DNA from 3 places in the Paenibacillus sp. FSL R7-0189 genome. Region 1 is predicted to be linked to each of the others. Evidence: riboswitches for the same ligand, from Rfam matches in the RefSeq annotation. Region 1 holds a riboswitch; each other region holds the start of a gene.

Evidence for each region. Region 1 has a riboswitch for thiamine pyrophosphate ahead of MKY63_RS08330 (ABC transporter substrate-binding protein). Riboswitches for the same ligand answer to the same signal wherever they lie in the genome.
Region 2: it holds a riboswitch for thiamine pyrophosphate, as region 1 does, so the genes downstream of both, MKY63_RS28390 (ABC transporter ATP-binding protein) here and MKY63_RS08330 (ABC transporter substrate-binding protein) in region 1, are expected to answer to the same signal.
Region 3: it holds a riboswitch for thiamine pyrophosphate, as region 1 does, so the genes downstream of both, thiC (phosphomethylpyrimidine synthase ThiC) here and MKY63_RS08330 (ABC transporter substrate-binding protein) in region 1, are expected to answer to the same signal.

Annotation. Positions count from the first base shown of each region.
Region 1 covers NZ_CP150223.1:1,940,743-1,943,896, reverse strand. Annotated here, with positions in the region: gene MKY63_RS08330 (ABC transporter substrate-binding protein) at 146-1,195, opposite strand; TPP riboswitch at 1,357-1,467, opposite strand; gene MKY63_RS08325 (hypothetical protein) at 1,626-3,089, opposite strand.
Region 2 covers NZ_CP150223.1:6,440,463-6,443,616, reverse strand. Annotated here, with positions in the region: gene MKY63_RS28395 (ABC transporter permease) at 1-614, opposite strand, end outside; gene MKY63_RS28390 (ABC transporter ATP-binding protein) at 595-1,377, opposite strand; TPP riboswitch at 1,489-1,592, opposite strand; gene MKY63_RS28385 (amino acid ABC transporter substrate-binding protein) at 1,815-2,651, shown strand; gene MKY63_RS28380 (amino acid ABC transporter permease) at 2,705-3,154, shown strand, end outside.
Region 3 covers NZ_CP150223.1:3,174,092-3,177,245, reverse strand. Annotated here, with positions in the region: gene thiC (phosphomethylpyrimidine synthase ThiC) at 1-1,570, opposite strand, end outside; TPP riboswitch at 1,674-1,782, opposite strand; gene MKY63_RS13855 (beta-galactosidase) at 1,854-3,154, opposite strand, start outside.

The DNA.
Region 1 (3,154 bases):
TTTGATAACGAAGTAACTCAGGAAGCAAACTCGACGTCGAATCTTGAACGAACTTAGGAAGTCCGGTACTCACGTAGCACATCACTACGCTCCGTTCCTCCTTCCTCAAGTGACGTCCAACCTTCTTGGTTCTGAAGTCCGCTCTCTACTCCGCCGGTAAAAAATCATTACTGAATGCACTAGCAGCATCCAGCGGTTTATCCAGCAACTTCAGATCATACATCCAGTCGCCGTAATTTTGCCAGACCTCGGTTTTTTGCTCGCCCCAGCGGGCAGCATCGTCCTTGTATTTTGGGCTAAGCCATTTTTGGCTAGCTAGGACAAGGTCGGCGTCCAGGTCAGGAACGGCCTTCGATAACATACCGGCAGCCTCTTCCGGATGATCAATGGCATATTGATAACCTTTTGATGTGGCTTTCATGAAGGCCTTCACCAGCTCAGGATGATCTGCAATTTGCTTCTCACTCGTCGTCAGCACAGGCGTGTAATAATCGAGCTGTGGCGCATAATCCTTTAAGTACAGCATATCCAATGGCTCGCCACGCAACTCAGCCTCAACGCCAGTCCAAGCGTAGAAAATCCAGGCGAAATCAATGTCACGTTTGACGGCGGTAAAATAATCAGCTTCACCGATACTTATCAGCTTCACCTTTTTCACATCGCCACCTTCAGGATCCATGATAGCTTTCATGGCTGCTTCTTCGGCCGGTGAGCCCCAGCCTCCGTAGGTTTTACCTTCGAAATCCTTTGGTGATTTAATATTGCGATCTACTGGAGCGGCGAATCCCGATGTATTATGCTGAATAATAGCTGCTATCGAGACAAGGGGGACGCCTTGTAGACGGGCTAGAGTTAATCCTTCTTGCGCGCTGATGCCAAATGCGGCCTCGCCAGAAGTAACCATAGTATCAGAACCCGCTGCGCCTGGTTGAACGATTTCGACGTCCAGACCTTCTTCAGCGTAGTAACCAAGATCCTTAGCTACGTATAGACCGGTATGATTCGTGTTCGGTGTCCAGTCGAGTGCGACTTTAACTTTGGTGAGCTCTTTTGGAGCATCCGTCCCAGCCGCTGCAGTTGGATCAGTAGCATTTGCTTTGTTTCCGGCTGTATTCCCATTGTTGCTGCCGCATCCGGCAACGGCAAGAATGAGTACACAGGTGAGGCACAACGTAAGTGCTTTTTTGAGGTGCATGTCTTCTTCTCTCCTTTAAGGTTACAAGAATCCCGTCTTCACAACATGAACCGTAAAGTGTAGTATGTACGTTTTTCTACATCTTTTAGTGATCTTACAAAAAAAGCGCCCCGAGTGATCGGGACGCTGGCTTGGCGCAAGGTTAGTCAAGGTCACAGGGACCAGAACCAATTGGCGATTCCTACGCTGGCATTATCCAGATCAGGTATAAGGGTCAGTATCTTGTGGGATACAATCTCAGCCGGCCAATTCCAGCACCCCTGGTTCTATGAAGTTAACGGGTATTTCTATGTGCAATATAAGTAAGCATAAGTTTTGTACCTATACTTAATGTCTTATATTTCTCGCATACGGTGTATTATAGACGGCTGTACTCGGAATGTCTAGTAGTGCACTCCTGAATTTTTCCAATCCAGTAGTTTCTTTTTTGCTAGTCTAGATCTTTATATTTCTTGCGGTGACGCCGTTTAAGCTCACTAACCAGCGCCCCTAGCGTGAGGACAACGCTGATCAGAATCCCGCTCATGATCACGAAGAGGGCAAGAAATTCAAAGGGGGAATATCCAATCATTTTACTCCATTGAATCTTTCCATCCAGATCGTCAATGACCTGATTCATGCCGTAAATCCCGCTTACTACCGTAAATACAGTGAGAATCATCAGCAGATTATCCCGTCGCTTGGACTGAAACTTATCCTGATACTGAAACAGGTCATTTAAGGTTTCTTTCACTTCCTCGAATAAAGCGTCGTTTCCGTATACTTTACGCAGCTGAAGAAATATCTCCCGGCCCTGCGACTGGGAAATCAACTCCAAGAAGTAGAACTTTGCCGAGAACTTATTGATGGAATAGATTAGATTGTCTATTTCCTCATAATCATGATTAATCCGAAGTCGGGAGTGCATATTGGCGAGCTTCAGCAGAACGATTTTGTGGAAAATATTGAGTAAAAATCCGTAATAATATTGCCCATACATCTGGTTGGCTAGACTTACAGCAATCTCCTGTTCAGCCCGGGTCATGCAGCAAAAGGTCTGCTCATTCATCATATAATACGTGTCTGGGCCCCAGCGATTATAGGAATGCTCATGACAATAGTTTGCAATATACGCTGGATCGCTTGCACTGGCATAGGGCTTTCCGTTCAGATCAATTCCATCAAGCTGTGAGGCGCGATAGCGTAGATTTACACTAATCTCATCAGAACCTTCTTCATTCTGAAAGCCGTAAAAAGCTTGCACCTGCATTCTTTCATCTACGAAAAAAGGAAGGGTCTCAAAATAAGCCCCATTGATATCCGATTGATCCAGATATGGCTCCAGTCCATCCACCAAATTTCGGAAGACAAAATCCTCTACCATCTCATAGGTCTGTTCCCCGCAATGAATATAAGTGTAGTCATCCTGTATGAAGGTTTTCTCTAGCGCACGGAAACGATCCGCGAATTCTAGGGCAATACTAAAGGGAATCGAATCCCCCTCCAGCTGGACACGTATCGTCACGAATCCAAGCTGAAAGGGACATATGAATATATCCGTCGAGAGAATTTTGAAAAATATAGATTGCTGCGGAATCTCCAGAATGCAGTCGAGATTATTTACTCTGGAAAAACGGCGAAACGAGTCGGCATCCTTCCTGCGCGGAAAAAGGACGTGTGCGGCAAACGGTAAATAGGTGCGCTCCATTCGTTCATGGGAAACACAGTAACCTTCTCCATAATAGGCAGCTTCCAGTTCTTTGTTATCCAGAAAAAAACGTGTGAATCCGTCGTCCTGTAATTGCTGGATAAGCTGCTTAGAATCGCCCTTTTTTATAGAGAAGGGAAATATAAACTGCATAAGCGCAGTATGTAACAAAGGCTCAGTTGAAGACTCATTTAAAGACTCATTCATTCATTGTCCATCCTTGTGCTCAGAATATGCTTATAGATCACATTACCCTAAAAGGATAACGTTGA
Region 2 (3,154 bases), 2.5 Mb from region 1:
CCGCCGAGCCATTCCCCGATAGTAGCTCCGATGACGCAGTATACAATGGACAGCTTTAAGCCAGAGAAAAAAGCAGGCAACGCCAGTGGAATTTGGGTTTTGACAAGCAGCTGCCAGCGGTTTGCACCAAATGTTAATAATAAGTCCTTGTAAGTCTGGCCACTTGTACGAAGTCCATCATATGTACTCACTACGACTGGAAAAAAAGCCGTCAAAAACACCACAGCCACTTTGCTCCACAGCGAATATCCGAACCACATAATAAAAATGGGGGATAGCGCAATTAATGGGATCGTCTGGCTAATGATAAGAAAGGGATAGATGGCCTTTTCTATGGGGCGATACAGGAACATTCCAGTGCCCAGCAATACACCACAAATAACAGAAAGGACAAAACCCACCAGTATCTCCTGTAACGTCGCCAATAAATGCTGTCCAAATAATAATTGCCTGTGCTCGATCAATGCGATTCCAATAGAGGAAGGTGCAGGGAGAATAAAGGCTGGAATCATGTGAAGGCGAACAGCTGACTCCCAGATTACAAGAATGAGCAGTACCAGAAGAAGGAAGGGACCATAGTTGTCTAGATGTTTTTTAAAAGGTATAGGTCGCATGTAATCTCCGCTCCAGCTCTGCACGCAGTGCTATAAACCGGGGTTCGTAGTTCATCTTATAATGTCTTGGCCTTGGTAAATCCACAACGATCTCCTGTAATTCGCTGTGCGCACCGCCAGATAATAAATAAATCCGGTCACTGAGCAATAGTGCTTCCTCCAGATCATGAGTGATGAGCATAATCGTCTGATTCAATTCACCCCATAACTCCAACAGCCAACGGTGTATCTCGCGTTTGGTCATGGCATCGAGAGCGCCAAAGGGCTCATCCAGCAGCATAAGACCACTTCCGCCTCCAGCCACTAAGGTGCGCAGAAATGCGACTCGCTGTTTCATTCCACCCGAAAGTTCATGGGGATAAGCCTTCTCTACATCTGCTAAGCCGAAGCGGGTCAACATTTCCCGAATCTGAGTGATCGTTTCTTGTTTATTGAATCTGGGCTTGATCTCCCAAGGCAAAAGGCAGTTGTCGAGCACTGTCCTCCAAGGCAGCAATAAATCCTGCTGAGGCATATAAGCGATCTGGCCTAAACGACTAGCGGTTGACGGGTGCGTAGAGAGTTTTATTTTTCCGTGAGTAGGTTCGAGTAAACCGGCAATCGTTTTGAAAAATGTACTTTTCCCGCATCCGCTAGCACCTACTACGGAGACGAATTCCCCTTGCCTGATATCCATGGATAGATCTGCGAATACAGGGGGTTGCTCAGATTCCGGAAAAGAGTAGGTTAGGCCTTGAATAGATAAAATGGTCGTGATGATCAAACCTCCTAAAATTTTTGTGGAGCGCCTAAACAAATAAAAACCCATCCATTTCCAGAGGAAATGAATGGGTCAAAAAGTTCATTCTGCATAATAACACTTAACATGCTTGATGAAAATTCTGCTCCACTTCCCTCCGCTGGTATGATCCAGATCAGGTTCCAAGGGTCCGGAGCTTGAAGCTCCGTCTCAGTCGGCCGACTCCCCTAGTGAAATAACAGGTCCATATTAATTTGTTAATAAATATACCATATCTTTCTGAGAAGTAAAGAGAGAAAGAAGTGAAGGATTAATCCAAGATTGGGTAAGATATAGGTAGGAATCTAGTTAATATTATAATTCCGATGTATATAATCGGAAAAAAGTATTGACGATCATGTGATGGCAGTGTACTATTCAATTTACCGGAAAAAATCCGGGTAGAGAGAGGGGATTTAATAATGAAAAAATGGAGTTTAACTATTATATTGGCGTTAACCGTGGTCCTTATAGCGGCTTGCGGCAATAATTCGAATACCAATACGGCTGCTGAACCTACAGCTGGAACGAATGGTGGAGCAGCATCTTCAGCGCAAAACAGTTTGGAGGCTGTGAAAGCCAGCGGCAAATTGCGGATAGGTACAGAAGGGACTTATGCGCCTTTTACTTATCATGACACTGCGGGGAAATTGACTGGTTTTGACGTGGAAATTGCTGAAGAAGTAGCAAAACGTTTAGGTGTTAAAGCTGAATTTTTTGAAACTCAGTGGGATGGTATTTTCGCTGGAATGGATGCGAAACGGTTTGATGTAATCTTTAATGAAGTTTCCATTAACGAAGATCGCAAAGTGAAATATGATTTCTCTGAACCCTATATCGTATCCAAAGCAGTATTGATCGTGAGCGAAGACAATGAGGATATTAAGACCTTTGCCGATCTTAAGGGTAAAAAAGCCGGACAATCCCTGACAAGTAACTTATCCGACATCGCTCGTGAGAACGGTGCTGAAATCGTAGCTACGGACGGTTTCAATCAAGCGATGGATCTGCTGACTTCGGGACGTATTGATGCAACTGTGAATGATGGCTTGTCTTATCTGGATCTAAAAAAACAAAAACCAGATGCAAAAATTAAAGTGGTTGATGAGATTCCTGAAGGATCACAAAGTGCCGCAGTATTCCTGAAAGGCAATGATGAGCTGGTGAAAGCGGTCAGTGATGCGATTACAGAGATGAAGAGTGATGGAACGTACTTGAAAATTTCCGAGAAATACTTTGGAGCTGACGTTTCAAAATAATACAAGGCTAGCAAGGCTAATTAAGCCTGGAAGCTAAAAAGGATGTCTGAATAATGGATGACCGCAAAATACAAATTTTCTTAGACACACTGCTACCCCTGCTAAAAGCCGGGGTGGCTTTTACCATTCCGTTGGCGCTACTTTCCTTTGTGCTTGGATTGATTTTGGCGATCCTAACCGCGCTGGCACGTCTTTCACCGTGGGTAATTCCGAAGCTAATCGCCCGTTTTTATGTGTGGGTTATTCGAGGAACCCCATTGTTAGTGCAGCTATTTATTATATTTTATGGTTTGCCGGCTGTTGGTATTGTACTCGACCCCTTCATTGCCGCCACCATTGGATTTACTCTTAGCGTAGGGGCTTATTCATCGGAAATCGTACGCGCTGCTATCCTGTCGATACATAAAGGCCAATGGGAAGCTGCCTTCTCAGTCGGGATGACTCGTGGGCAGGCTCTGCGCCGCGTAATTCTGCCACAAGCTGCGCGCGTTTCTGTACCGCCG
Region 3 (3,154 bases), 1.2 Mb from region 1:
CATGATATTCGAGCGCTCGCTCAGGATCTAACGATAAATGAAATTGATCACGCCAACGAAATTCAAAACGGGCTTTCGAAAGAGCGTTATCCCGGTCTTGTGCTCCTTTATGCCCTTTTGCCAAATCTGCGGCATGTGCCGCTATTTTATAAGTAATGACCCCTACACGTACATCTTCCTTATTAGGCAGGCCAAGATGCTCCTTCGGAGTTACGTAACATAACATTGCTGTACCGAACCAACCAATCATCGCTGCACCTATAGCAGAGGTAATATGATCATACCCCGGCGCAATATCTGTAGTCAGTGGACCTAACGTATAAAAAGGGGCTTCGTTGCAAGTTTCAAGTTGCTTATCCATATTCTCTTTAATCAAGTGCATCGGCACATGTCCTGGACCCTCTACCATCACCTGTACATCATGACTCCAAGCCATAGCTGTTAATTCACCTAACGTCTCTAACTCGGCAAATTGTGCTTCATCATTCGCATCAGCAATCGAACCCGGACGTAATCCATCGCCTAGGGAAAAAGAAACATCGTACAGCTTCATGATTTCACATATCTCTTCAAAATGTGTATATAAAAAGTTCTCTTGATGATGCGCAAGACACCATGCCGCCATAATGGAGCCACCTCTTGAAACAATACCTGTCATACGTTGTGCCGTCAACGGGATATAACGAAGCAGAACTCCCGCATGAATGGTAAAATAGTCCACCCCTTGCTCCGCTTGCTCAATGAGCGTATCACGGTATACTTCCCACGTTAAATCTTCCGCTTTCCCATTCACTTTTTCCAAAGCTTGATAAATAGGCACCGTTCCAATAGGAACAGGAGAATTACGGATGATCCACTCGCGTGTCGTATGGATGTTTTTACCTGTGGAGAGATCCATTATATTGTCTGCACCCCAGCGGGTAGCCCATCTCATTTTCTCCACCTCTTCCTCTATGGATGAGGATACTGCGGAGTTTCCAATATTGGCATTGATCTTTACCAAAAAATTACGCCCAATAATCATTGGTTCACTCTCTGGATGATTGATATTCGCTGGAATGATGGCGCGGCCGCGGGCTACTTCATCTCTTACAAATTCCGGTGTCACATTCTCACGAATCGCAACGTATTCCATTTCCGAAGTAATAATCCCTTTGCGTGCATAATGCATTTGAGAGACATTACGCCCCTTTTTCGCTCGCAAAGGTTTTCTATGGAGCGCTGGAAACACTTCCGCCACAGCTTTTCCCGTTGCATTCCCGTTATCTTCAGGCTTCACGGTTCTTCCTTCGTACGCTTCCGCATCCCCTCGTTCCTCAATCCAGCTTAGACGATTGGGCTCTAACCCCTGACGAATATCAGTATGAATATTAGCATCCGTGTAAGCCCCGCTTGTGTCATAGACATGAATTGGGGCATTCTCCTCTTCGCCGTCTATGCCCGCAGTTGGACTAAGTGAGATCTCCCGCATAGGCACCTGAATATCAGGCCGTGAACCCTTTACATACACTTTTTGACTTGCTGGAAAAGCTGATAGATTGATTGGATCGTTGTTCAATTCGCTTGTCATCTCAATTCCTCCTATAAGGTGATTTGATCAAGCGGAGACGGTCTACTCCCCACACATAGAAAAGGCCACATCTGTATAAGATGCGGCCTTAGAGTAGACAAATAGAAATAGAGCTCCATTTCCTCCGCTGGCATTATCCAGATCAGGTTTGACGGTCGATAGTTATAACTATCCTCTCAGCCTGGTCCCACCAAGCTCCCGTGACTATATAATTGCTACTTCAAAGTATAACCGAAAAGAGAGAATTATCCAAATCTACTCAAATGTGAGATCAATGTATACGTTAGTTTAACACCAATACCCCAAATCCTTCCAGAAGCACCTCGCCCGACAATGTTGTGCCGCTCAGTAAATCTGTTTTGGTCTCACGAAGATGGATCGTGACAGGAGTCTCACTATAATTAAGCAAAAAAGCATAACTGGAAGAAGCTCCGGTACGGACTTGCAGCTCTACCTCTTCTGGGAGCTCCAGCCAATCTGCTGGCGATTGTAGATCCATTAAATTTATGATCTCAGCCGCTGCCTGTTCATTAAATACGGCTCCGTAATACCAAACCTCACCCTTGCCGCGACGATTTCTAGTTACCGCCGGTTTTCCCGCATAATAATCAGAAGCGTAAACCGCCATCACTTCAACCGAAGCTTCCTCTATTTTGAGAATATCATTAAAGTCATCTGCTCCCGTAACGACTTCGGCCGCGCCCGACCAGCTAATTGTTGTTGGCTGACGACTGCCCTTAACCATTGTGAATTCTTCAACTGTGATCCCGCATAGATCCTTAGCAGCACCTGGGAAAGGACGCATATAACATTGACCCCGCTCATCCTTATACCCAGTTCTACAGCCGAAGATCAGTTTGCCGCCTTGCTGAACATATTCATCCAGCAGTGCTGCTGTCTCATCTGTCATAATCGCTGGGTGAGGATAGATAAGCACGTCGTACCTTGCAAGCTCCTCCAGCGTTGTTTTTTTGCGTAAATAGAGTACGTCATTCGGGATATGCTTCCGTTGAAGCGCCTTGTACCACTCCTTATTGCTCTTCCACATAAACGGGCCATGCCAAACATCGTATTCTCCATCCCACTCATTGTCATAATCACGAACAATAGCAATGTTAGCCTGATTACGAGTACCGACAAACGCTTGACCTGCTGCTGCCAGCTCCTGACCGATCTGCCCCGCTTCCCGCACTCTCCGGTTAGGCTGATTATGATAGTCATTGATTCCATGCCAATAAATTTCATTGCCCATCGTAGCTGTCCGCCAGCGGAAATATAACACCATATCTGCTCCATGAGCGATCGACTGATAAGTCCATAACCGCATCTGCCCGGGCTTTGGAGAAGGCATATCCATCCGGTTCACCCAGCCACCCGGGCCCGACTGCTGCTCCATAATACAGAAATTCGGGGATATCGAACGAACAACAGATAACGACAGTCCCCAGCCTCTATCATTCAGCGGATTCCGCTCATTCGGGTCATAAAAAATAGTAGAGAACTGAGGATAGGAATCATAGCTGAAGAAATCCAACAGTTCATCCGTCATTTCATGGCTATCCAGATGCCCGAACAGACCGTTCG